DNA from 3 places in the Clostridium sp. BJN0013 genome. Region 2 is predicted to be linked to each of the others. Evidence: a T-box and tRNA genes for the amino acid it is inferred to sense, from the RefSeq annotation. Region 2 holds a T-box; the other regions hold tRNA genes.

Region 1 (7,733 bases), 400 kb from region 2:
TAGTTGAAGAGCATATGACTTCAAAAGGTGTAGAAAAAGCTAGTGCAGATGGCTGGAGCAATGAAAAATTAAAAAAATATATAGATGATAATAATATCGTGTGTCCTGATTGTGGAAAAACAAATTTTACGGACATAAGACAATTTAATCTTATGTTCAAGACTTTTCAAGGAGTTACGGAGGATTCAAAAGCAGAAATATATTTAAGGCCAGAGACAGCTCAGGGTATATTTGTGAATTTCAAAAATGTTCAGAGAACAAGTAGAAAAAAAATACCTTTTGGAATAGCTCAGATAGGAAAAGCTTTTAGAAATGAAATAACTCCAGGAAATTTTACTTTTAGAACTAGAGAATTTGAACAGATGGAACTAGAATTTTTCTGTAAACCTGATACTGATTTGGAATGGCATAATTACTGGAAAGAGTATTGTTGGAACTTTTTATTAAAGCTTGGTATAAAAGAGGAGAATATAAGATTTAGAGTTCATGAAAAAGAAGAGCTTTCCCATTATAGTAATGCCACTTCAGATATTGAATATTTATTTCCATTCGGATGGGGAGAACTTTGGGGTATAGCAGATAGAACTGATTATGATCTAACTCAACATCAAAACCATTCGGGAAAAGATATGACTTATTTAGATCCAAGTACTAATGAAAGATATATACCTTATTGCATAGAACCCTCTGTGGGAGCTGATAGAGCAGTACTTGCATTTTTAGTTGATGCCTATGATGAAGAAGAACTAGAGGGAGGAGATTTAAGAACAGTGTTACATTTCCACCCTGCTATATCTCCATTTAAAGCTGCGATTTTACCTTTAAGTAAAAAGTTATCAGAAAAAGCTTTAAAAGTTTATAATATCTTAAAAAAAGATTTTAATGTGGATTATGATGATGCAGGAAGCATAGGTAAAAGATATAGAAGAGAGGATGAAATTGGTACACCTTATTGTATAACTATAGATTTTGATACCATGGATAATGACACTGTTACTATAAGGGATAGGGATACCATGAAACAATTTAGAGTAAAAATAAATGAATTGAGAGATTTCATACAAGAAAAGATACAGTTTTAGTAAATATATCAATATTGATCAAGTTCTTCTAAGGTTCAACATGAGGAATACTTTTTTCTTCATCTTGAACCTTAGAAGAACTTATCTATGGGCATAGCAGTGTTCATCCTTCACTTTAAAGAAGCTGGGGGCGTCAGCTGATTGTCGCCTTCGAATAAATATTTTACGACAATCATCACCACCCGTAAAACGGGTGGTTTGCTCTAGCCCTATAAGGGCATGTTACTGGCTGTGCTACTCGCACACTGAACGGTGTGCCAACCGCATATGCCTTTACAGGCTGCACCTAAAAGGTGCTTTATTTTTTACCTTTTTTTACTGTCTCACCCGTAAACGGGTCAATATATTCTTTCAAACTCATTTGTTCGTATGCTAAATCTTCCTGTATCTGATTTTTTATATACTCTGCTATGACTTTTTTATTCCTTCCTACAGTATCAACATAGTACCCTTTACACCAAAACTGTCTATTTCCATATCTATATTTTAAATTTGCATGTCTGTCAAAAATCATATAAGATATCCCATAAACTGCGATACACTTAATTTAGGTGGTATACTTATAAGCATATGTATATGATCTTTACATGCATTAGCCTCAATAATTTTAACCCCTTTTTGTTCACATAGTTTCCTTAAGATTACACCTATATCCGCTTTTATCTTTCCATATATTATTTGTCTCCTATACTTTGGTGCAAAAACTATATGATATTTACAATTCCACTTGCTGTGTGCTAAACTACTATTGTCCATTTCGGACACACCTCCAATATATTTTAGTTGTGGTTGGCAAACCTACTTCTATTTTATATTGGAGTTTTTCTTTTTCCTACTCATAGCTATAAGCTTTCCGGAACCACAGGTAAAACCTGTGGTATTCTAGATACAAAAAACTTACCGGACCAAAGTCCGGTAAATTAGGGTTTAATCATGGGGATATGTTATATGTTTAATTAAAACTTGGGGAATTATATTAATGTTTTCTTACGACACAAGTAAAGTATATCACAAGTGAATGATATTTTTCAATAGTGAAACATAAAATCAGTAAATTAAATATTTTCATATAATTTTGATTTTATTCGACAATTTCATTTTAAGAGTAAATATATATTATATTTTTCATAAAATCATATCGATTTTATTTCCAATATTTACACTATCAGCATAGGCTTTTATGAAATATTATGTTATTATATAATTAAGTATAAATTTATCCGAACGCGGCAATTAACTAATGTTCCCATATTCTTTAAAGTGGGATATAAGCACTGCTATGTGCCTGGATAAGTTCTTTTAAGGTTCAGATGGAAAAAGCATTTCTTATAAGCAAACTCCACCTGAACCTAATAATCACTTGATTGTAATAGGCTTATTTTGGAGGTTTTCTTAAATGAAAAGAAATTTTGATGACTTTAAACAATTTATAAAACATAAAAAAATAGGAGTAGTAGGAATAGGAATAAGTAATAGACCTTTGATTGATTTTTTATTAAAATTAGGTGCTAAAGTAAGTGCTTTTGATAAAAAAAATTCAGATGAGATTGGAGAAGTAGTTAAAGAATTGAAAGAAAAAGGTGTAAGTTTGGCGTTGGGTGAAAAATATCTTAATGGCTTAAGTGATTTTGATATAATATTTAAAACGCCTTCTATGAGAATAGATAGTCCTGCGTTTATAAAAGCTAAGAAAAAGGGAGCATATATAACCTCTGAAATGGAAGAGTTTATAAGATATTGTCCTGCTAAAATATATGGTATAACTGGAAGTGATGGAAAAACTACTACTACTACACTTATGTATAATATTTTAAAAAAGCAAGGTTATAAAAGTTGGATAGGAGGAAATATAGGTACTCCTTTATTTTCTAAAGTAGAAGAAATAGAAAATGATGATAGAGTTGTACTTGAATTATCCAGTTTTCAGTTAATGACTATGGATATTTCACCTCAAGTAGCAGTTATAACTAACGTGAGTCCTAATCATCTGGATGTTCATAAAGACATGGAAGAATATATAATGGCTAAAAAGAATATATTTAAATATCAAAGTAATTCAGATCTATTAGTATTAAATAAGGATAATAACTTAACAAACTCTATGGCGAAAGAGACCTTAGGCAGGATTAGACAATTTAGTAGTAAAGAAAAATTAAATAAAGGTGGATATTTAAATGAAGGTAGTTTGTATATAGATAGAGATGAAGTATGTAAATTATCAGAAATTAAACTTAAAGGAATGCACAATGTAGAAAATCTTTTGGCAGCCTTTTGTGCCCTAAAAGATGATGTAAGTATTGAAAGTATGAGAGAAGTTGCTATTACTTTTTCGGGAGTGGAGCATAGGTGTGAATTTGTAAGGGAAGTAGATGGAGTAAAATATTATAATGATTCTATTGCGTCAAGTCCTAGCAGAACATTGGCAGGACTTAAAGCTTTTGAAAAACCTGTAATATTAATAGCTGGTGGATATGACAAAAAAATACCTTTTGATATTTTAGCTGAAGAAGGATATTTACAAATTAAAACTTTAATACTTGTGGGAGCTACAAAATATAAAATAAAAGAAGCCTTTGAAAACCTTAAATTAAAAAAAGACATTCACATACCCATTATAATGGCAAATTCTCTAGTAGAAGCAGTAAATTTAGCAAGGAAAGTATCCCATAAGGGTGATGTAGTTACTTTATCTCCTGCTTGTGCTAGTTTTGATATGTTTGCTAATTTTGAAATAAGAGGAAATATGTTTAAAGAAATAGTGAATGATATGTAATTAGTGTAGGGTATTTTAAAAGAGAAACTAACTTTTATAGTAAGTTTTTCTTTTTTTATTTAGAGCTGGTGTAAAGTATATACGATAACGTTTCCTAGTGTATCTTTATATGAATATAATAGTTTTTCGTAGGAATTAATAGAATTGATTAGATAAATAGGATGTATGATGGTTATGTGTATAGCATATAAATTAAGTTGTGGTATTATATCAAATGTCATTAAGTTGATAAATGACTTTGTCTATAAAAATTTTTTTTAAATTTATTGACAAAGTTAAGAGTATATGATAAACTACAAAAGCTGTTGAATAAAAATGGCATGTGATCCTTGAAAATTAAACAGAATAAAGAAGATAGGTAAACTTATTTATTAAGAATAAACCAGCAATTCTTTTGAGCTGCGAGAGCAGTAGAGGAAGTAATTTCGTAGTGTAGTATATTTAAGCAGTATTTTGCTGAAAGAGATATACTAAAATTACTAGTAGCGAGTACAGCGAGGAAAAGGCTGAATGAGGAGCGGAACTTACTTGTGTAATTGAGCACCGGAATGAGGCATTTGACGAAGCTGGGCGAAGCTAATAGTAATTTTCAACAGAGTCAAATAAAACTTTTAAAATAAGAGTTTGATCCTGGCTCAGGACGAACGCTGGCGGCGTGCCTAACACATGCAAGTCGAGCGAGGAAGCCTTTTCGGGGGTGGAATAGCGGCGGACGGGTGAGTAACACGTGGGTAACCTGCCTCAAAGAGGGGGATAGCCTCCCGAAAGGGAGATTAATACCGCATAGAAGGTAAAAACCGCATGGAGGATACCTTAAAGGAGAAATCCGCTTTGAGATGGGCCCGCGTCGCATTAGCTAGTTGGAGGGATAAAAGCCCCCCAAGGCGACGATGCGTAGCCGACCTGAGAGGGTGAACGGCCACATTGGAACTGAGAAACGGTCCAGACTCCTACGGGAGGCAGCAGTGGGGAATATTGCACAATGGGCGAAAGCCTGATGCAGCAACGCCGCGTGAGTGAAGAAGGTTTTCGGATCGTAAAGCTCTGTCATCCGGGACGATAATGACGGTACCGGAAGAGGAAGCCACGGCTAACTACGTGCCAGCAGCCGCGGTAATACGTAGGTGGCGAGCGTTGTCCGGAATTACTGGGCGTAAAGGGTGTGCAGGCGGATATTTAAGTGAGATGTGAAAGACCCGGGCTTAACCCGGGCAGTGCATTTCAAACTGGATATCTAGAGTGCAGGAGAGGAGAACGGAATTCCTAGTGTAGCGGTGAAATGCGTAGAGATTAGGAAGAACACCAGTGGCGAAGGCGGTTCTCTGGACTGTAACTGACGCTGAGGCACGAAAGCGTGGGTAGCAAACAGGATTAGATACCCTGGTAGTCCACGCCGTAAACGATGAGTACTAGGTGTAGGGGGTATCGACCCCTCCTGTGCCGCAGTAAACACAATAAGTACTCCGCCTGGGAAGTACGATCGCAAGATTAAAACTCAAAGGAATTGACGGGGACCCGCACAAGCAGCGGAGCATGTGGTTTAATTCGAAGCAACGCGAAGAACCTTACCTGGACTTGACATCCCCTGAATAACTTGTAATGGAGGAAGCCCTTTGGGGCAGGGAGACAGGTGGTGCATGGTTGTCGTCAGCTCGTGTCGTGAGATGTTAGGTTAAGTCCTGCAACGAGCGCAACCCCTGTTGTTAGTTGCCATCACAGAAAGGTGGGCACTCTAACAAGACTGCCGCGGTTAACGTGGAGGAAGGTGGGGATGACGTCAAATCATCATGCCCCTGATGTCCAGGGCGACACACGTGCTACAATGGGCAGAACAGAGAGAAGCAATACCGCGAGGAGGAGCAAATCTCAAAAACTGCTCCCAGTTCGGATTGCAGGCTGAAACCCGCCTGCATGAAGTTGGAGTTGCTAGTAATCGCGAATCAGCATGTCGCGGTGAATACGTTCCCGGGTCTTGTACACACCGCCCGTCACACCATGAGAGCTGGCAACACCCGAAGTCCGTAGTCTAACCAAGGAGGACGCGGCCGAAGGTGGGGTTAGTGATTGGGGTGAAGTCGTAACAAGGTAGCCGTAGGAGAACCTGCGGCTGGATCACCTCCTTTCTAAGGAGTCGAAAGGCAGGAAGGCTTGCCTTAAAAGCTGGGGAATATAGATAAGTAAGTTACCATTTATTCTGTTTAATTTTGAGGGATCATATCCTTCTAGTTAATTTGGGGGTATAGCTCAGCTGGGAGAGCACCTGCCTTGCACGCAGGGGGTCAAGAGTTCGAATCTCTTTATCTCCACCATGTTATGGGCTTATAGCTCAGCTGGTTAGAGCGCACGCCTGATAAGCGTGAGGTCGATGGTTCGAGTCCATTTAAGCCCACCAAGTACAAGAAAAAAATATTTATAATTCACATTGTAAATTGTGCACTGTGAATTGAAAGAATTTTGTCCTTTGAAAATTGCACAGTAAATAAAAGAAGTAAAGCTAAGGTTAGAAATAACCTTTGTAGTAGTAAGTATAATTAAAGTTATGTTTACATTGTAATAAATAACTAAGGATAAAAATTGGTAATAACGAGTACGGCAAGGAAAAGGCCGAAGGAGGAGCGGAATTTACTTATGTAAATGAGCACCACAGTGAGGCATTTGACGCAGCTGTGCGAAGTTAGTAGCAATTTTTAAACCAAAGGTCAAGCTACAAAGGGCGCATGGAGGATGCCTTGGCACCAGGAGCCGAAGAAGGACGTGATAAGCTGCGAAAAGCTCTGGGTAGGCGCAAATAGCCAGAGAACCAGAGATATCCGAATGGGGAAACCCACCTAAAAAACAATAGGTACTGCAGGGTGAATATATAGGTCTGCAGAGGGAAACCCGGGGAACTGAAACATCTAAGTACCCGGAGGAAGAGAAAGAAAAATCGATTTTCTAAGTAGCGGCGAGCGAAAGGGAAAGAGCCCAAACCGGAAACTTGTTTCCGGGGTAGAGGTCAGGTAAAAAAAATTGTGGAAGCTTAACTGAATACAACTGGAAAGATGAGCCGCAGAAGGTAAAAGCCCTGTAAGTGAAAAGCAGAAACGAAATAACCTGTACCGGAGTACCACGAGACACGAGAAACCTTGTGGGAAGCAGGGAGGACCACCTCCCAAGGCTAAATACTACCTGGTGACCGATAGAGGAGGAGTACCGTGAGGGAAAGGTGAAAAGAACCCCGGGAGGGGAGTGAAAGAGAACCTGAAACCGTGTGTCCACAAACAGTCGAAGTACGTTAAAGTACGACGGCGTGCTTTTTGTAGAACGAGCCAGCGAGTTACGGCATGCAGCAAGGTTAAATACTTAAGGTATGGAGCCGAAGGGAAACCGAGTCTGAAAAGGGCGGGGAGTTGTATGCTGTAGACCCGAAACCGGGTGACCTATCCATGGCCAGGTTGAAGCGGAAGTAAAATTCCGTGGAGGACCGAACCACGTTGGTGTTGAAAAACCATGGGATGAGCTGTGGATAGCGGAGAAATTCCAATCGAACTCGGAGATAGCTGGTTCTCCCCGAAATAGCTTTAGGGCTAGCGTCGGGAGTGAGTAATGGAGGTAGAGCACTGAATGGGGTAGGGGCTGACAACAGTTACCGAACCTTATCAAACTCCGAATGCCATATACTTGAATCCCGGCAGTCAGACTGCGAATGATAAGATCCGTAGTCAAAAGGGAAAAAGCCCAGACCACCAGCTAAGGTCCCGAAGTGTAAGTTAAGTGGAAAAGGATGTGTGATATCGAAGACAACTAGGATGTTGGCTTAGAAGCAGCCATACATTTAAAGAGTGCGTAATAGCTCACTAGTCAAGAGGTCATGCGCCGAAGATGTCCGGGGCTAAAAC
Region 2 (7,733 bases):
AGGACGCAAAGCAGAAGGAGCAGGAAATCCTAAGTAGCCTTGAGAAATTGCCTGGTGGAAAAAGAAAAGCCAAGAAGGCCAAAAAAGCAATCAGTGTTTTACGTAACTATGCTGGTTACCGTGAATTCAATAAATATATCCTCATATGGTTTGATTGGATTATCAAACAGGCGTTAATGAAAGAAGCTGATATTTTAGTTTATAAAGGTATAATAGGTCATAAAGAGGATATATATTACCTGACTTTTGATGAACTTAGGAATGTTGTTAAAACAAATAGGCTGGATTACAGTATTATAATTAAGAGGAAAGAAGAATATGAAATCTTTGAAAAGCTTACACCTCCTCGTGTGATAACATCTGAAGGAGAGATTATATCTGGTGAATATGATACCAGCAGCATACCTCATGGAGCATTAGCAGGAGTACCTGTTTCCTCAGGTGTTGTGGAAGGACGTGCAAGAGTTGTTTTAAAAATGGAGGATGCCAATATAGAGAAAGGAGATATTTTGGTCACAACATTTACTGATCCTAGTTGGACTCCGCTATTTGTATCGATTAAGGGCTTGGTTACCGAAGTAGGGGGGATGATGACCCACGGGGCTGTCGTTGCAAGAGAATATGGCTTACCTGCAGTGGTAAGCGTGGAGAATGCTACAAAATTGATTAAAGACGGACAGAAAATAAGGATAAATGGAAAAGAAGGATATGTAGAAATTCTGTGATGAACAAGTTAAAATATGAAATGCTAAGGGAGGACGGCCTTATGAAAAGAGGTAAGAAAGCTTTAAATACGAATTTCATGCCTTATTCATATATTACTTTGAAAGACCAGCAAATTAATTGCTGGTCTTTCAAAGTAACATTAATATTTTTTTAATCAAATGATATTTAGACACATGCCTATGAATTTTCTGTCTGCACCTTTTTAGATATAAACTTATAAAGAATAAATGCAACTATTAAAATCACTAAGGCTATATCTGCAAAGTGAAACCATTCACGTATAATAGTCCAATTTTCTCCCATTTTATAACCAGCGTATCCTAAAATTATACTCCATATAGTCGATCCTAATAAAGTATATATGGTAAATTTTTTAACATCCATTTTACTTATACCTGCAGGAAGAGAAATAAATGTTCTAATTATAGGTAAAAGCCTGGAATAAAATACTATTTTTTCTCCATATTTATTAAAGTAATAATCACTTTTTTCAATATGGGACTTCGATAGCCTAAGCTTATCAGCATATTTTTCAACTAAAGGTCTTCCCCCTATTTTACCAATATAATACGCCCCTATGGAACCTGCTGTTCCTCCAAGCGTTCCAAAAATTATAACAAGAGTTAAATTTAATCTTCCTGTAAAGCTTAAATATCCCCCAAAAGGTAATATAGCTTCACTTGGGATAGGTATACAGGCACTTTCTAAGGCCATAGCTATGAATGTACCTACATAACCTGTTTTGTCCAGGACAAAAATAACTACATCAATTATTCTTTCTATCATCATACGTTCCTTTCCCACGAAAAATATGTATTTTATTTATACTCTATTATATATTATATCCCGGAATTTTTGTATTAATTTTCTATAAACAGTGTTAGTACTAAGTTTATCAAAACCAACTACACTTAATTTTGTATATTATTTTTTACAAGAGTCTCTTTCAATTAGTTGATGAGGTAATACATAATTTGTATTATCCATTTTCTGATTGTTTATTAATTTTATAAGCATTCTCATACCCACAGAGCCCATGTCATAAATAGGCTGAGCTACAGTAGTCAATTTAGGATAAAATATAGACGCTGAATATATATTATCAAACCCCATAACATCTACATCTTCAGGTACTTTGATACCCCTGTCCCTTAGCGCGTTTATGGCTCCCATAGCAATTTCATCACTGCTGCAAAATATTGAATCCACCTCTACCTTATCTAGTATTTTATTTATACCCTCATATCCATCTTTTGCTTTCAGATTACTAAAATAAGTCCTATCTTTATCAACTTTTAAATTATTTTCCTCAAGAGCTTTTTTATATCCTTTATACCTTACTGCACTTGCATTAGCCATATCTTCACTGGCACCTATATAGGCTACTTTTTTATTCCCTTTATTTATTAAATAAGTCACTCCATCATATGCTGCCTTTTCATTATCAATAGTTACACTAGGAATATCCTCTTTATCATTAGTAGTCTCTACCAATACCATTGGAATCTGAAGCTGTTTTATAAGATTTAACATATCCTCTTCCAAAGAATTACTCATATATAAAACTCCATCTGACATTTTTTCTTTTAAAACTTTTAAATATTCCGTTTCCTTTTCTATATCCAAATCAGTATTACACAGCATTATATTATAATCATATATATTTGCTACATCCTCAGCTCCTCTTACAATCTCAGGATAAAATTGATTGGATATATCAGGAATTATTATTCCTATAGTTCTTGTTTTTTGGGTTTTAAGACTTCTTGCTACTATATTAGGTCTGTATCCTAGTTTTTTAATAGCTGCTAAAACCTTCTTTTTAGTTTCCTCATTTACAACATCTACATCATTGAGTACTCTGGAAACTGTAGCTATAGAAACTCCTGCCTCCTTAGCAACGTCTTTAATTGATGTGGCCATTTTATCACCTACCGATTTGTTTTTTATAATTATACTTACAAAATTACTTTATTACAAGATAATTTGTTATTTTAATACTTCTACTGCAATATTAAGTTTCTCTCCATTAATGTTGCAACTACTATATTCTCTATTTTCATTATAAACGACTTCTACCGCAAGAGTCTCCTTTTTAATTTGAGCTTCAAATTTTTTCACTACTCCTTCAAGCTTTTCATTGTCTGAAACATATAATTTTATTTTATCAGCAACTTCAAATCCACTTTCTTTTCTCATATTTTGTATTTTACTTAATACTTCCCTCAAATTTCCTTCTTCCTTAAGTTCTTCTGTAATTGTAGTTTCTAGAACTATTCCTGTACTCCCTTCTCCAGCAAAAGCAAAGCCTTCTAATCCTTCCATAGTAATAAGTAAATTTTCTGAGTTCAATTCTATTTCAGTTTCATCTATTTGTATTTTTACCATTTCATTATTATTTATTTTACTGGCCAAGTTCATTTGACTCATGGAAGATATACTTTGTTTTATTTTAGGTATCATCCTTCCATATTTCTTTCCCAATACAGGAAGATTAGGCTTTATATTAAAATTAACATATTTTGATAGATCTGCATTAAATACTATATTTTTAATGTTTAACTCACTTTTTATTATATCCCCATAGTATTCAGGAAGTGTTTTTGCACTTATGAGCATTTCAGATAATGGCTGCCTATTTTTTATATTGGCCGCATTTCTAGCACTTCTTCCTAATTTTACTATTTTATAGCATTCTTCCATATTTATTTCTAAATCATTATCTACTAAACTTAAATTATACTCCGGCCATTTACATAAATGTATACTTTCCGGTACATCCTTATTTAAACTTAAAATGAGATTTTGATAAATTTCTTCTGTCATAAATGGTACGAAAGGTGCTGTAATTAGACATAACGTATTTAATACATTATATAAAGTTACATAAGCCCCTATTTTATCCTCTGTTAATTTTTCATTCCAAAATCTGGTTCTATTTCTTCTTACATACCAATTTGAAAGTTCATCTACAAAATTTCCAATGTTTTCTGCAGCCTGTGTAATTCTATAGTTATCCAAATTTTCCTCTGTCTTTTTTATTAGTGAATTCAACCTTGAAATAACCCATTTATCCATTACATTTTTACTTACAAAATCTGGATATTTTAAAGGATTAAATTTATCCAAATCTGCATAAAGTACATAAAAGGAATATACATTCCAAAGTGTACCTAAAAACTTTCTCTGACTATCTTGAACTGCTTCTTCATAGAATCTAGATGGAAGCCATGGCGCACTTTCTGTATAAAAATACCACCTAGTAGCATCTGCTCCTTCATTCTCTAGTACCACTTCAGGACTCAATACATTTCCCTTGTGCTTTGACATCTTAAGACCATGTTTATCCAATACGTGTCCTAAAACCAGACAATTTTCAAAGGAACTTTTATCAAATAATACTGTAGATATTGCCATAAGAGTGTAAAACCATCCTCTAGTCTGATCTACAGCTTCAGATATAAACTGAGCTGGAAAATTTTTTTCAAAAAGCTCCTTATTTTCAAATGGATAATGATGCTGTGCAAAAGGCATAGATCCTGAGTCAAACCAACAATCAATTACTTCTGGTACCCTTTCCATTTCCTTCTGGCATTTATCACATTTTAATTTAACTTCATCTATGTATGGCTTATGAAGCTCTATGTCATCTGGTACATCAATTCCCTTTTCCTTTAATTCTGCAATACTTCCTATACATTCCCTATGACCACACTCACATTCCCATATAGGCAGCGGTGTACCCCAATATCTTTCTCTACTAAGTCCCCAATCTATTACCCCTTCAACAAATTTTCCAAATCTTCCTGTCCTTATATTGTCCGGATACCAGTTTGTATCATTAGTATTCTTAATAAGTTTATCCCTCATAGCTGACATTCTAATGAACCAGGTATCTCTTGGATAATATAGAAGTGGTGTATCACATCTCCAGCAGAATGGATAAGAGTGAGTAAATTTCTCTGCCTTATATAATATATTTTTTTCCTTTAAGTATGCTATTATTTGGGGATCCGCATCTTTTACAAAGAGTCCCTTCCACGGAGTAACTTCTTCTTTAAATTTTCCCTGTGTAGTTACAGAATTTATCATAGGTATATCGTACTTTTTACATGTAATACTATCATCTTCACCAAATGCAGGTGCTGTATGCACGATTCCAGTACCGTCTGTCAGGGTTACATAATCACCATGAACAACATAATGGGCTTTCCCCTCAAAAGGTGTAAAATTAAACATAGGTTCATACTCTATTCCCAGCATTTCTTCACCTTTAAATTTCTTTACAACTTCATATTCCCCTTCTAACTTTTCAAGAAGTCCTTCCGCTAATATCAGGCACTCTCCATCATTGATTACTTCTACATAATCATAACTTTTATTTATTGTCAAAGCCATGTTATTGGGTAATGTCCATGGAGTTGTAGTCCATGCAAGAATATATTTATTTTCATTTTTAATTTTAAATTTGACATATACTGATGTTTCTTTTACATCCTTATACCCTTGTGAAACTTCATGTGAAGAGAGAGCAGTACCACACCTAGGACAATAAGGTACTATTTTATGTCCTTTATATAAAAGATTTTTATCCCATATTTGTTTCAAAGCCCACCATTCTGACTCTATATAATCATTGTGATAAGTTACATATGGGTCATCCATATCTACCCAAAAGCCTATTCTATCAGACATCTTTCTCCATTGATTTACATAAGTAAATACACTATCTTTACACTTTTTTATAAACTCCTCTACACCATATTTTTCAATTTGAGGTTTCCCTGAGATTCCAAGACTTTTTTCAACCTCTAGTTCAACAGGAAGCCCATGGGTATCCCAACCGGCTTTTCTTAAGACCCTATATCCCTTCATAGATTTATATCTAGGTATAAGATCCTTTATAACTCTAGTCAAAACGTGTCCTATATGAGGTTTTCCATTGGCAGTTGGAGGACCATCATAAAAAGTGAAATACTCTCCCTGCTTATTGGAACTAAAACTTTTTTCTACTACTTTTTTATCCTGCCATAATTTCAAAATATCTTTTTCCATCTGTACAAAACTTTTATTATTATCAATTTTTTTATACATAAATTGAACTCCTTTCATCTTTATTGTTAATTTTTTACTACTTATTTTGTTTTATACATAGCTTAAATATGCTATTTAAAATGCATACAGTTATATTCATATTTAAAACATTGTTATTTAAATTAATCTCTATGTAGATTATTTACAATAAAAAAACTTCATCCAAATAGGACGAAGTTAAATTCGTTATACCACCTATGGTAATTTTTAAAACACTAACATGGTATTCTCTAACGCAGAATTACGTAAAAATTTACTCAGATATTTAACTACTTTTCAATCCTCAAACTCCCAGGTGATTTTCTTTAAATTATCCTACGGATTCTCACCATTGGCCGCTCTCTGTAAATGATATAAACCTAAATACTTTTCCTGTTCAAAGTTTTTAAAATGTTTACTATTGAATTTTTCTCTATTATATTATATGAAAATTTTCTTGTCAATTTATTTGCAAGAAAATTTTTAAACTCTTAGTACCCAAGTGCTTTCAGTATTCCATCAGCTATAGCTTGTGCAAATTTTGTTCTATATTCATCACTGCTTAATTTTGCAGCATCCTCAGGATTTGTTACAAAACCTAATTCTGTCAATACTGCCGGTGCAGTTGTATTCCTTGCAATATAAAGCCAACTTCCATCTTTTAAGCCTCTATTATAAGTTCCTACTTCTTCTACAATGCTATTTTGTATATATGTGGCTAACTTTCTACCCTCTTCATTTCCTGTATAATATAAAGTCTCCGTACCATTAGCTGAAGAACTATCAAAAGAATTAGTATGAATACATACAAAATATTTAGCATTGACACTATTTGATGTGTCACAACGTTTTTGAAGACTTTCTGAAACACTCATTGAAGTAGAACGCATATCTGTTGTTCTTGTATATACTACATTTATTCCATGCTCCTCAAGTATTTTACCTGTTTTCAAACCTACTGACAGTGTAATATCATCTTCTTGAAGTCCATTTATTCCAGTAGCACCAACATCACTTCCCATTCCATGTCCTGGATCTATAACTATTATAGGAGCCGTATTTGAAGGTGGTGTTTGTTGGGCCTTCGCAACTATAGATAAAGTAAGAGTCACTTCTTTATCATATCCTGCCGCAGTGCCTTTATATGTAAATGTACCAATTTTAGACGAATCCACTTCCTTTGAATCCCATATGACACCTATTTTTTGAGTAGTTCCATTGCTCATAGTAGCTTGTACACTAATTGGAAGAGAGTACTCATCCCCCTCAGTTATCTGATTGGCTAGATCTGATATGGAACTTACCGTTAGTTCTTTATTTTCATTTAAGGAACTTAAGGATTCCAAAACTCCATTTGCAATAGCAGCTGCACTTTTATTTTGATAATCGTCACTTCCAAGTAAACTACTTTCCTCAGAATTAGTCATAAACCCTAACTCTACCATAACAGCCGGTGATAAGGTTCCCCTAAGTATTTCATGCTGGAGCTGTCCTTCTTTAACACCCCTATCCACACGTCCAGTATAGCTTACCATTTCATTTTGGATTTTTTGAGCAATATTTTTAGCTTCATCACTATAACCTGCATAATAAGTTTCTATACCATTTACTGCTGAATTTTCAGCATAAGAATTACAATGTATAGTAACAAACATATCTGACTTTGCATTATTTGCTATATCAAAACGAGATTTTAAATCTGAGCTACTATCCCAGGAAATATTATCATCTTTTCTAGTGTACACTACATTTATTCCATTTTGCTCTAATATATTTCCTGCTTTTAACGCTACAGATAGATTCACATCTTTCTCATTTAAACCTGATCCACTAATATTTCCTTTATCATTTCCTCCATGACCTGCATCAATAGTAACTGTATATTTTGCACTAGAAGTTGGATTTGATTTTACACTAAATTGCATTTTAGATTC
Region 3 (7,733 bases), 400 kb from region 2:
TCTCTAACAAATTTAGCTCTATTAAAATCTCTATCTTTATTTGATAAGCTCTCTCCGTATATTTTCTGTATTGTAGCTGGCTGGGTTTCCACCAAGAGTTTATTTAAAGTCATACCATTTACATCTTTAATTATCCCCATCTCTACTCCCAATCTTACATCTGATAAAAGTTTTAAACATTCACTTGAGTTTAGAAGTACTGCAGACTTCAATATTCCAAATGCTCTATAAATTTTATCTTCTAACTCATATTTATATTTCTTCATAAGATTTTCCCTAGAAATTATTTCTTGATTTATTATTTGAAGAACTAAAGCTTTTAAATTACTTAATATCTCTTCTTCACTACGTCCTAAAGTTACCTGATTGGAAATCTGATATATATTCCCTATAGCTTTTGAACCTTCACCATATAATCCTCTAATGGTCATACCAACTTGAGCTAATGCATTTAACAATCCATTTATTTGATTATTTAAAGAAAGTGAAGGTAAATGAAGCATAACAGAAGCCCTAAGTCCTGTTCCTACATTAGTAGGACATGCTGTTAAATATCCTAGTTTTTCATCAAAAGCATATTCCAAATTTTCTTCTAACAGATCATCTATTTTTTCACTTACATCATATAATTCCTCTAAATTTAGGCCTCCTGTTATACATTGAATTCTGACATGATCTTCTTCATTTATCATAATACTTATGGTTTCTTTATCATCTAATATAAAAGCTGCTTTAGATGAATTATCTATCAAAGCTTTACTTATAAGATGTTTTTCTAAGTAAATATTTTTATCATTGTCATTTCTATCCCATAAATAATTACTTCTAAACTTTTCTTTGGTATTTGAAGATGTATAAAAAGCATTTTCTACATCTTTAATTATCTTTTTACTTTCTTCTATATTTAATTTATGTGAAAAAGGAATTTTAGCTAAATTTCTGGCTAATCTTATCCTACTACTTATTACCAAGCCATAATTATCACTTTCATAAGTAGTCATCCAATTATTCATAACTACTCCTCCTTCTTGCTGTCTTCATCTAAATAAATTTCTTTTTCAATCTCTTTTATTCTATCTCTTATAGTGGCAGCTTTTTCATATTCCTCTAAAGATACTGCTTTTTGAAGGTCTTCTTTTAATTTTAGAAGATTTTTTTTCTCTATAATATTTCTTCCCGTTTTTTTAGGAACTTTACCTGTATGATCTAAATTTGCCTGTACTCTTTTAATTATCGGTTCTAAAATATTACTAAAATTTTTATAACATTCACTACATCCTACAAGCCCTGTCTTTTTAAATTCACTATAGGATGTATTGCAATTCTTACAACGTATATCAAAAGTTTTGTACTGCTCATTATTTCCACTACTCATATAATCCATAATTCCACTTAAAATATTCTGAAATCCAAATGAAGAAACAAAGTCTATTGGGGGTACAAAACTTAATTCTCCCTTCTCCTTTGCACATTTTTCACACAGATTGATCTCTTGTTTATGTCCATTTATTATTTTTGTTACATGAACTGTAGCATCATTTTTTTTACATATATCACAAAGCATATCATCACTCCTATACATGCAAATATAATATTATACTAATTATTATATCACATATTTATCTATTAATAACAAATTTAGGGGTATTAAATATAACAAGCATCAAAGCTTTCAATATATCTGCCCTTAATTTATTCTTATTTTCCATTACAGTATTTAATGTTCTATCATTTATAACTGCCTTTAATATTATAGCTTCTCTTTCTGTTATGATTTCTTCCTCAAATAATCCTTCTATAATTTGTACTCCAGCATTATAAGTTATACCATCTCCTATCTTTTCCATTATAATATCAAGTAAATTCTTATTACAGTTAAGTTCTACTTTTTTTATAATTATATATCCTCCCCCTCCTCGTTTACTCTCTATATAATATCCTTTATCTGTAGTAAATCTAGTAGTTAATACATAGTTTATCTGTGAAGGAGCACAGCTAAAATAATTTGCCAATTCATTTCTTCCAATCTGCAGTTGATCATTATTATTACTGTTATTAAACATATCTTTTATAAACTCTTCTATTATATCTGATAATCTTGCCAACCCATCACCTTCTTGACTTTGACTTTCTTTGACTTTCTTTAATAATATTATTAATTGAATCTTAAATCAATATTCATATATATTTAAATTTAGTATTTTTTAGTCAAATACTAAATTTAAATATACTTTTCTCCATATTTCTAAGATATACTATAAATTTTATATTATTTATATTGTATTTATACTTTTTATCTCCCCTAAATGTGATGTATCTCCATATAACAAAATATTATAGTGTCCATTCTCTATTTCAACTTCACTTAAACTTGCCTGATGAATGTAAGAACCTTCCCATAATTTATCTAAAGGTCTATTTTCAAAATACGCCATCATAATTCTTAATACTACAGTATGAGTAACGATTAAGACATTTTTACCTTCATGCTTATTAATAATTTCTTTAATTAAAGATACTACTCTAATTTTTACCTGTATAAAACTTTCTCCCGTATCGGGAACATACATTTTAGGGTTTGTCCAGAAATTATTAAGTTGTTCTGGATTTTTTTCTCGAGCTTGTTCTTTGGTTAATCCTCCCCATTCTCCTATGTCTATTTCCATAAGCCTATCATCTTTTATTATAGGTACATTTCTCTGTGCCGCTACTATTCTAGAAGTTTTTACTGCCCTTTCTAATGGACTTGAATATATTATATCAAAATTTATATTCTCCATTCTATTTTTTAATAAATTAGCTTGTTCAATACCCTTTTTAGTTAGAGGTGAATCTTTTGTACCACCCTGCATTTTTCTTTCTATATTCCATATAGTTTCTCCATGTCTTACCATATATAATTTAATCATAGTATTTATCTCCTTTTAATTTAACAAATATTATATATTAAAATTTTTATATAAGCTCTTATAATTTTTTATTATATCACATAATAAACTGAAAAATTATACTTTAATCTATATTTTTAAATGCTTTTATATAATATTTATCTTTGCTACGAACTTTACTTGAATTAATTATAAAATTTTTATTTTCTAACATATTACATATAATTTTTATATTTTCATCATCATTTTTATCTATAACTATGGTTAAATCATCATCTCTATTTACTATTGATATATAGTCTTGTATGCTGCTATAATCCTCTAAACTAATTTTTCCTATTATATTCATCTTGTATTTGGACATACAATCTCTCCTTAACTAAATACATTAGACTAACTGATAAAATTATTATTTAGTTTAGTGAATCAAAATATTCATATTATTTTAATTTAAAAAGGGACTGTTACACAGCCAACTATTCGGTTAGCTACGTAAAGCCCCTTTGAACTATTCATCCTTAACTTTTTCATTTTTCCTGGATTCTATTATTTTATTAGCTTGAAGAGGTGGAACCTCCTCATATCTTTCAAATCTCATAGTAAAATCTCCTCTAGCTTGAGTCATAGATCTCAAATCCGTAGCATACCTAAACATTTCTGATTGAGGCACTTCTGCTATTATTACTTGATTCTCTCCAGAAGAATTCATCCCAAGAACCCTTCCTCTTTTTTTGTTTATATCTCCTATTATATCCCCCATGTAATATTCAGGAACAGATACTTCTAAGTGTACAATTGGCTCTAACAGTACAGGTTCAGCTTCTAATAATCCTTTCTTATATGCAATAGAAGCAGCTGTCTTAAACGCCATTTCTGAAGAATCTACAGGATGGAAAGATCCATCATGAAGAATAGCTTTTAATCTTATTACAGGATATCCAGCTAAAACTCCCTGATTTATGCATTCCCTAAGTCCTTTTTCAACAGCTGGTATATACTGCCTTGGTACTACTCCTCCCACTATTTTATCCACAAACTCTAAATCATCTTTTCCATCTACCCTAGGTTCAAATCTAATCTTTACATCTCCATATTGTCCATGTCCCCCAGACTGTTTTTTATGTTTACCCTGCACATCAGAAGCTTTTTTTATAGTTTCCCTATAAGGTATCTTGGGATCTTGCAAAATAACATCTACACCAAATTTAGATTTCAATTTACAAGATATTATATCCGTATGTGTTTCTCCCATTCCAAAAACTATTACTTCTGCATTCTCCATATCTCTAGTTACTTTAAAAGTAGGATCTTCTTCCAACAATTTATTTAATCCACTTAATATCTTATCTTCATCATTTTTTGATTTAGGTAAAACTGCTTTTGCTATTACCTCTGGTGGAAATTTGATATCTTCAAAAATAATAGGAAATGAAGTTTCACATAAAGTATCTCCCGTACTTGTAAATTGTAATTTAGCTACAGCACCCAAATCACCTGCTATTATTTCAGATGTAGATGTTTGTTGCTTACCCTTTAAAAAATACATAGATCCTATCTTTTCACTTTTATCTTTTTTAGCATTATACACTGTCATATCGGATTTCAATTTTCCTGTCATAACCCTAAACAAAGATAATTTTCCTACAAAAGGATCAGCTATAGTCTTAAAAACAAATGCTGAAAAAGGTTCTTTTTCATCTATGTTAATTGTAATTTCAGAATTATCTTTTAAATTTTTAGCAGTAATAGATTCCACATCTGCTGGAGATGGAAAGCACTGAACTATATTCTCAAGCAGAGTTTCAACTCCTATTACATTAGCGGCAGAACCACACATTACAGGAACTACTTCTCCTTTAGTACAACCATTTATCAGTCCCGTATAGATATCTTCATCACTTAAAGTACCTTCATTAAAATATTTATCTAGAAGCTCTTCATCTGTTTCTGCCACAGCCTCCATAATCATATTTTTACAATCATTAACTTTTTCTAGAATATCTTCTGGAATATCCACATCCTTCATTGTTTTACTTTTTTCATCAAATATTTTGGCCCTTCGTGAAATAACGTTTACAATACCTTTAAAATTATTTTCTTTACCTACAGGATATTGAATAGGCACTACGGATAAGCCAAACTTTTCTTTTAGATCAGTCAATACTTTATCAAAATCTGAATTTTCTCTATCTAATTTATTTATATAAAATGCCCTTGGAAGCTCTTCCTTGTTTACATAATCCCAAGACTTTTCAGTTCCTACTTGGATTCCTGACACACCTGATACAACAATTATAGCTAAATCAACTGCTCTTAATCCTTGAAAAGTTTCTCCTATAAAATCAAAATATCCTGGCATGTCAACTAAATTTATTTTTACATCTTTCCATTTACATGAAGCTATTGAGGTTGATACAGATATTTGTCTCTTCTTTTCTTCTGGCTCATAATCACTAGTTGTATTTCCATCCTCAATTTTTCCTAATCTGTCTATAGTTTTTGTATGGTAAAGTATCGCTTCTGTCAATGTGGTCTTTCCAGAACCACTATGTCCAATAATTCCTATGTTTCTTAAATTTTTTGTTAAATATGTTTTCATAGGCAATTCCTCCTTGTACTTTACATTTAATTTATATATTTTACTTCATTAATTATATTCTATTTATATCATATTCTACTTAATAATTAAAAATTCCTTTTAAAAATCAAATAATTTTCATAATAATTTTCATAATAATATTATGCTTCTATTTTAAACATATATTACATTTTATTCAATGATAAAATGTATTCAAAATTTCCATATCATATCTCTAAATACACAAATTTGATAAATTTAAACATAAAAAAACGAGCAACAAAATTGTTACTCGTTATGGTGGAGATAAAGAGATTCGAACTCTTGACCCTCTGCGTGCAAGGCAGATGCTCTCCCAGCTGAGCTATACCCCCATATGGTGGACCTTCAGGGACTCGAACCCCGGACCAACCGGTTATGAGCCGGTTGCTCTAACCAACTGAGCTAAAGATCCTTATTTTTTACCCGGCAGCGACCTGCTCTCCCACAGGGCCTCCCCTGCAGTACCATGGGCACTGTGGAACTTAACCTTCCTGTTCGAAATGGTAAGGGGTGTTGCCTCCACGTTATTGCCACCAGATTTTTATCATTTTTCTCACTACAGTTTTATATTATACTGTCATAACTGCTACCTGTCAATACTTTTCTTCAGAAAACTTATATCCTCTGAAAATTGCACAGTAAATATATTTTGGTCAAGCCCTCGACCTATTAGTATCAGTCAGCTTAACACGTTGCCATGCTTACACCCCTGACCTATCTCCTCCTCTTCTCGGAGGGGTCTTACTGGCTTTCGCCATGGGAAATCTCGTCTTGGGGTGGGCTTCACACTTAGATGCTTTCAGCGTTTATCCCTTCCCGACTTAGCTACCCAGCTGTGCTCCTGGCGGAACAACTGGTTCACCAGCGGTCAGTCCATCCCGGTCCTCTCGTACTAGGGACAGCTCCCCTCAAATTTCCTACGCCCGCGACGGATAGGGACCGAACTGTCTCACGACGTTCTGAACCCAGCTCGCGTGCCGCTTTAATGGGCGAACAGCCCAACCCTTGGGACCTACTCCAGCCCCAGGATGCGACGAGCCGACATCGAGGTGCCAAACCTCCCCGTCGATGTGAACTCTTGGGGGAGATCAGCCTGTTATCCCCGAGGTAGCTTTTATCCGTTGAGCGATGGCCCTCCCACGAGGTACCACCGGATCACTAAGCCCGACTTTCGTCCCTGCTCCACCTGTTTGTGTCGCAGTCAAGCTCCCTTTTGCCTTTGCACTCTCCGAAGAATTTCCAACCCTTCTGAGGGAACCTTTGTACGCCTCCGTTACTCTTTTGGAGGCGACCGCCCCAGTCAAACTGCCCGCCTATCATTGTCCCGTGTCCAGTTTCATGCACTCCGGTTAGAATTTCAGTACTGCCAGGGTGGTATCCCAACGTTGGCTCCACAAATGCTGGCGCACTTCTTTCCCTGCCTCCCACCTATCCTGTACAGGCAATACCAAAATTCAGTGATAAACTGCAGTAAAGCTCTACGGGGTCTTTCCGTCCAATCGCGGGTAGCAAGCATCTTCACTTGCACTTCAATTTCGCCGGATTTGTTGTTGAGACAGTGCCCAAATCATTACGCCATTCGTGCGGGTCGGAACTTACCCGACAAGGAATTTCGCTACCTTAGGACCGTTATAGTTACGGCCGCCGTTTACTGGGGCTTAAGTTCTTGCCTTCGCTTTCGCTGAGCAGTCCCCTTAACCTTCCAGCACCGGGCAGGCGTCAGCCCCTATACTTCAGCTTTCGCTTTAGCAGAGACCTGTGTTTTTGATAAACAGTTGCTTGGGCCTTTTCTCTGCGGCCACTTCCGTGGCACTCCTTTTCCCTAAGTTACGGAGTCAATTTGCCGAGTTCCTTAACAACAATTCTTCCGATGGTCTTAGGATTCTCTCCTCACCTACCTGTGTCGGTTTGCGGTACGGGCACATTCCTGCTCCATAGAGACTTTTCTTGGCAGTGTGAAATCAGATACTCGCCCTTGCGGACTCCCCTTCAAAGCTCAGGATTACCGGACATATGGTTTTTCCTCTATCTCCTCCCTCACTCCTTGGACACACATCCATTCGTGTGCACATCCTATCCTTCTGCGTCATCCCTTCTGTTCTTTTTCGCAAAAATGTGGTACCGGAATTTCAACCGGTTGTCCATCGCCTACGCCTCTCGGCCTCGGCTTAGGTCCCGACTTACCCCGGGCGGACGAACCTTCCCCGGGAACCCTTAGGTTTTCG

What was found. The T-box of region 2 lies ahead of ileS (isoleucine--tRNA ligase). A T-box ahead of a tRNA ligase gene usually reads a tRNA of that ligase, here a tRNA-Ile.
Region 1: it encodes a tRNA-Ile, which carries the amino acid that the T-box ahead of ileS (isoleucine--tRNA ligase) is inferred to sense. The anticodon was not compared.
Region 3: it encodes a tRNA-Ile, which carries the amino acid that the T-box ahead of ileS (isoleucine--tRNA ligase) is inferred to sense. The anticodon was not compared.

What each region holds. Positions count from the first base shown of each region.
Region 1 is NZ_CP162495.1:3,947,610-3,955,342, reverse strand. Features, by position in the region: gene AB3K27_RS20485 (glycine--tRNA ligase) at 1-1,082, shown strand, start outside; partial or broken gene tnpA (IS200/IS605 family transposase) at 1,381-1,838, opposite strand; gene murD (UDP-N-acetylmuramoyl-L-alanine--D-glutamate ligase) at 2,479-3,855, shown strand; rRNA gene AB3K27_RS20470 (16S ribosomal RNA) at 4,468-5,978, shown strand; tRNA gene AB3K27_RS20465 (tRNA-Ala) at 6,089-6,164, shown strand; tRNA gene AB3K27_RS20460 (tRNA-Ile) at 6,171-6,247, shown strand; rRNA gene AB3K27_RS20455 (23S ribosomal RNA) at 6,553-7,733, shown strand, end outside.
Region 2 is NZ_CP162495.1:242,319-250,051, reverse strand. Features, by position in the region: gene ppsA (phosphoenolpyruvate synthase) at 1-725, shown strand, start outside; gene AB3K27_RS01455 (DedA family protein) at 904-1,512, opposite strand; gene AB3K27_RS01450 (LacI family DNA-binding transcriptional regulator) at 1,651-2,649, opposite strand; gene ileS (isoleucine--tRNA ligase) at 2,716-5,820, opposite strand; T-box leader at 5,985-6,209, opposite strand; gene AB3K27_RS01440 (N-acetylmuramoyl-L-alanine amidase) at 6,291-7,733, opposite strand, start outside.
Region 3 is NZ_CP162495.1:3,939,737-3,947,469, forward strand. Features, by position in the region: gene AB3K27_RS20410 (protein arginine kinase) at 1-1,013, opposite strand, end outside; gene AB3K27_RS20415 (UvrB/UvrC motif-containing protein) at 1,016-1,564, opposite strand; gene AB3K27_RS20420 (CtsR family transcriptional regulator) at 1,620-2,105, opposite strand; gene AB3K27_RS20425 (histidine phosphatase family protein) at 2,274-2,909, opposite strand; gene AB3K27_RS20430 (hypothetical protein) at 3,013-3,252, opposite strand; gene fusA (elongation factor G) at 3,397-5,487, opposite strand; tRNA gene AB3K27_RS20440 (tRNA-Ala) at 5,765-5,840, opposite strand; tRNA gene AB3K27_RS20445 (tRNA-Ile) at 5,844-5,920, opposite strand; rRNA gene rrf (5S ribosomal RNA) at 5,930-6,046, opposite strand; rRNA gene AB3K27_RS20455 (23S ribosomal RNA) at 6,158-7,733, opposite strand, start outside.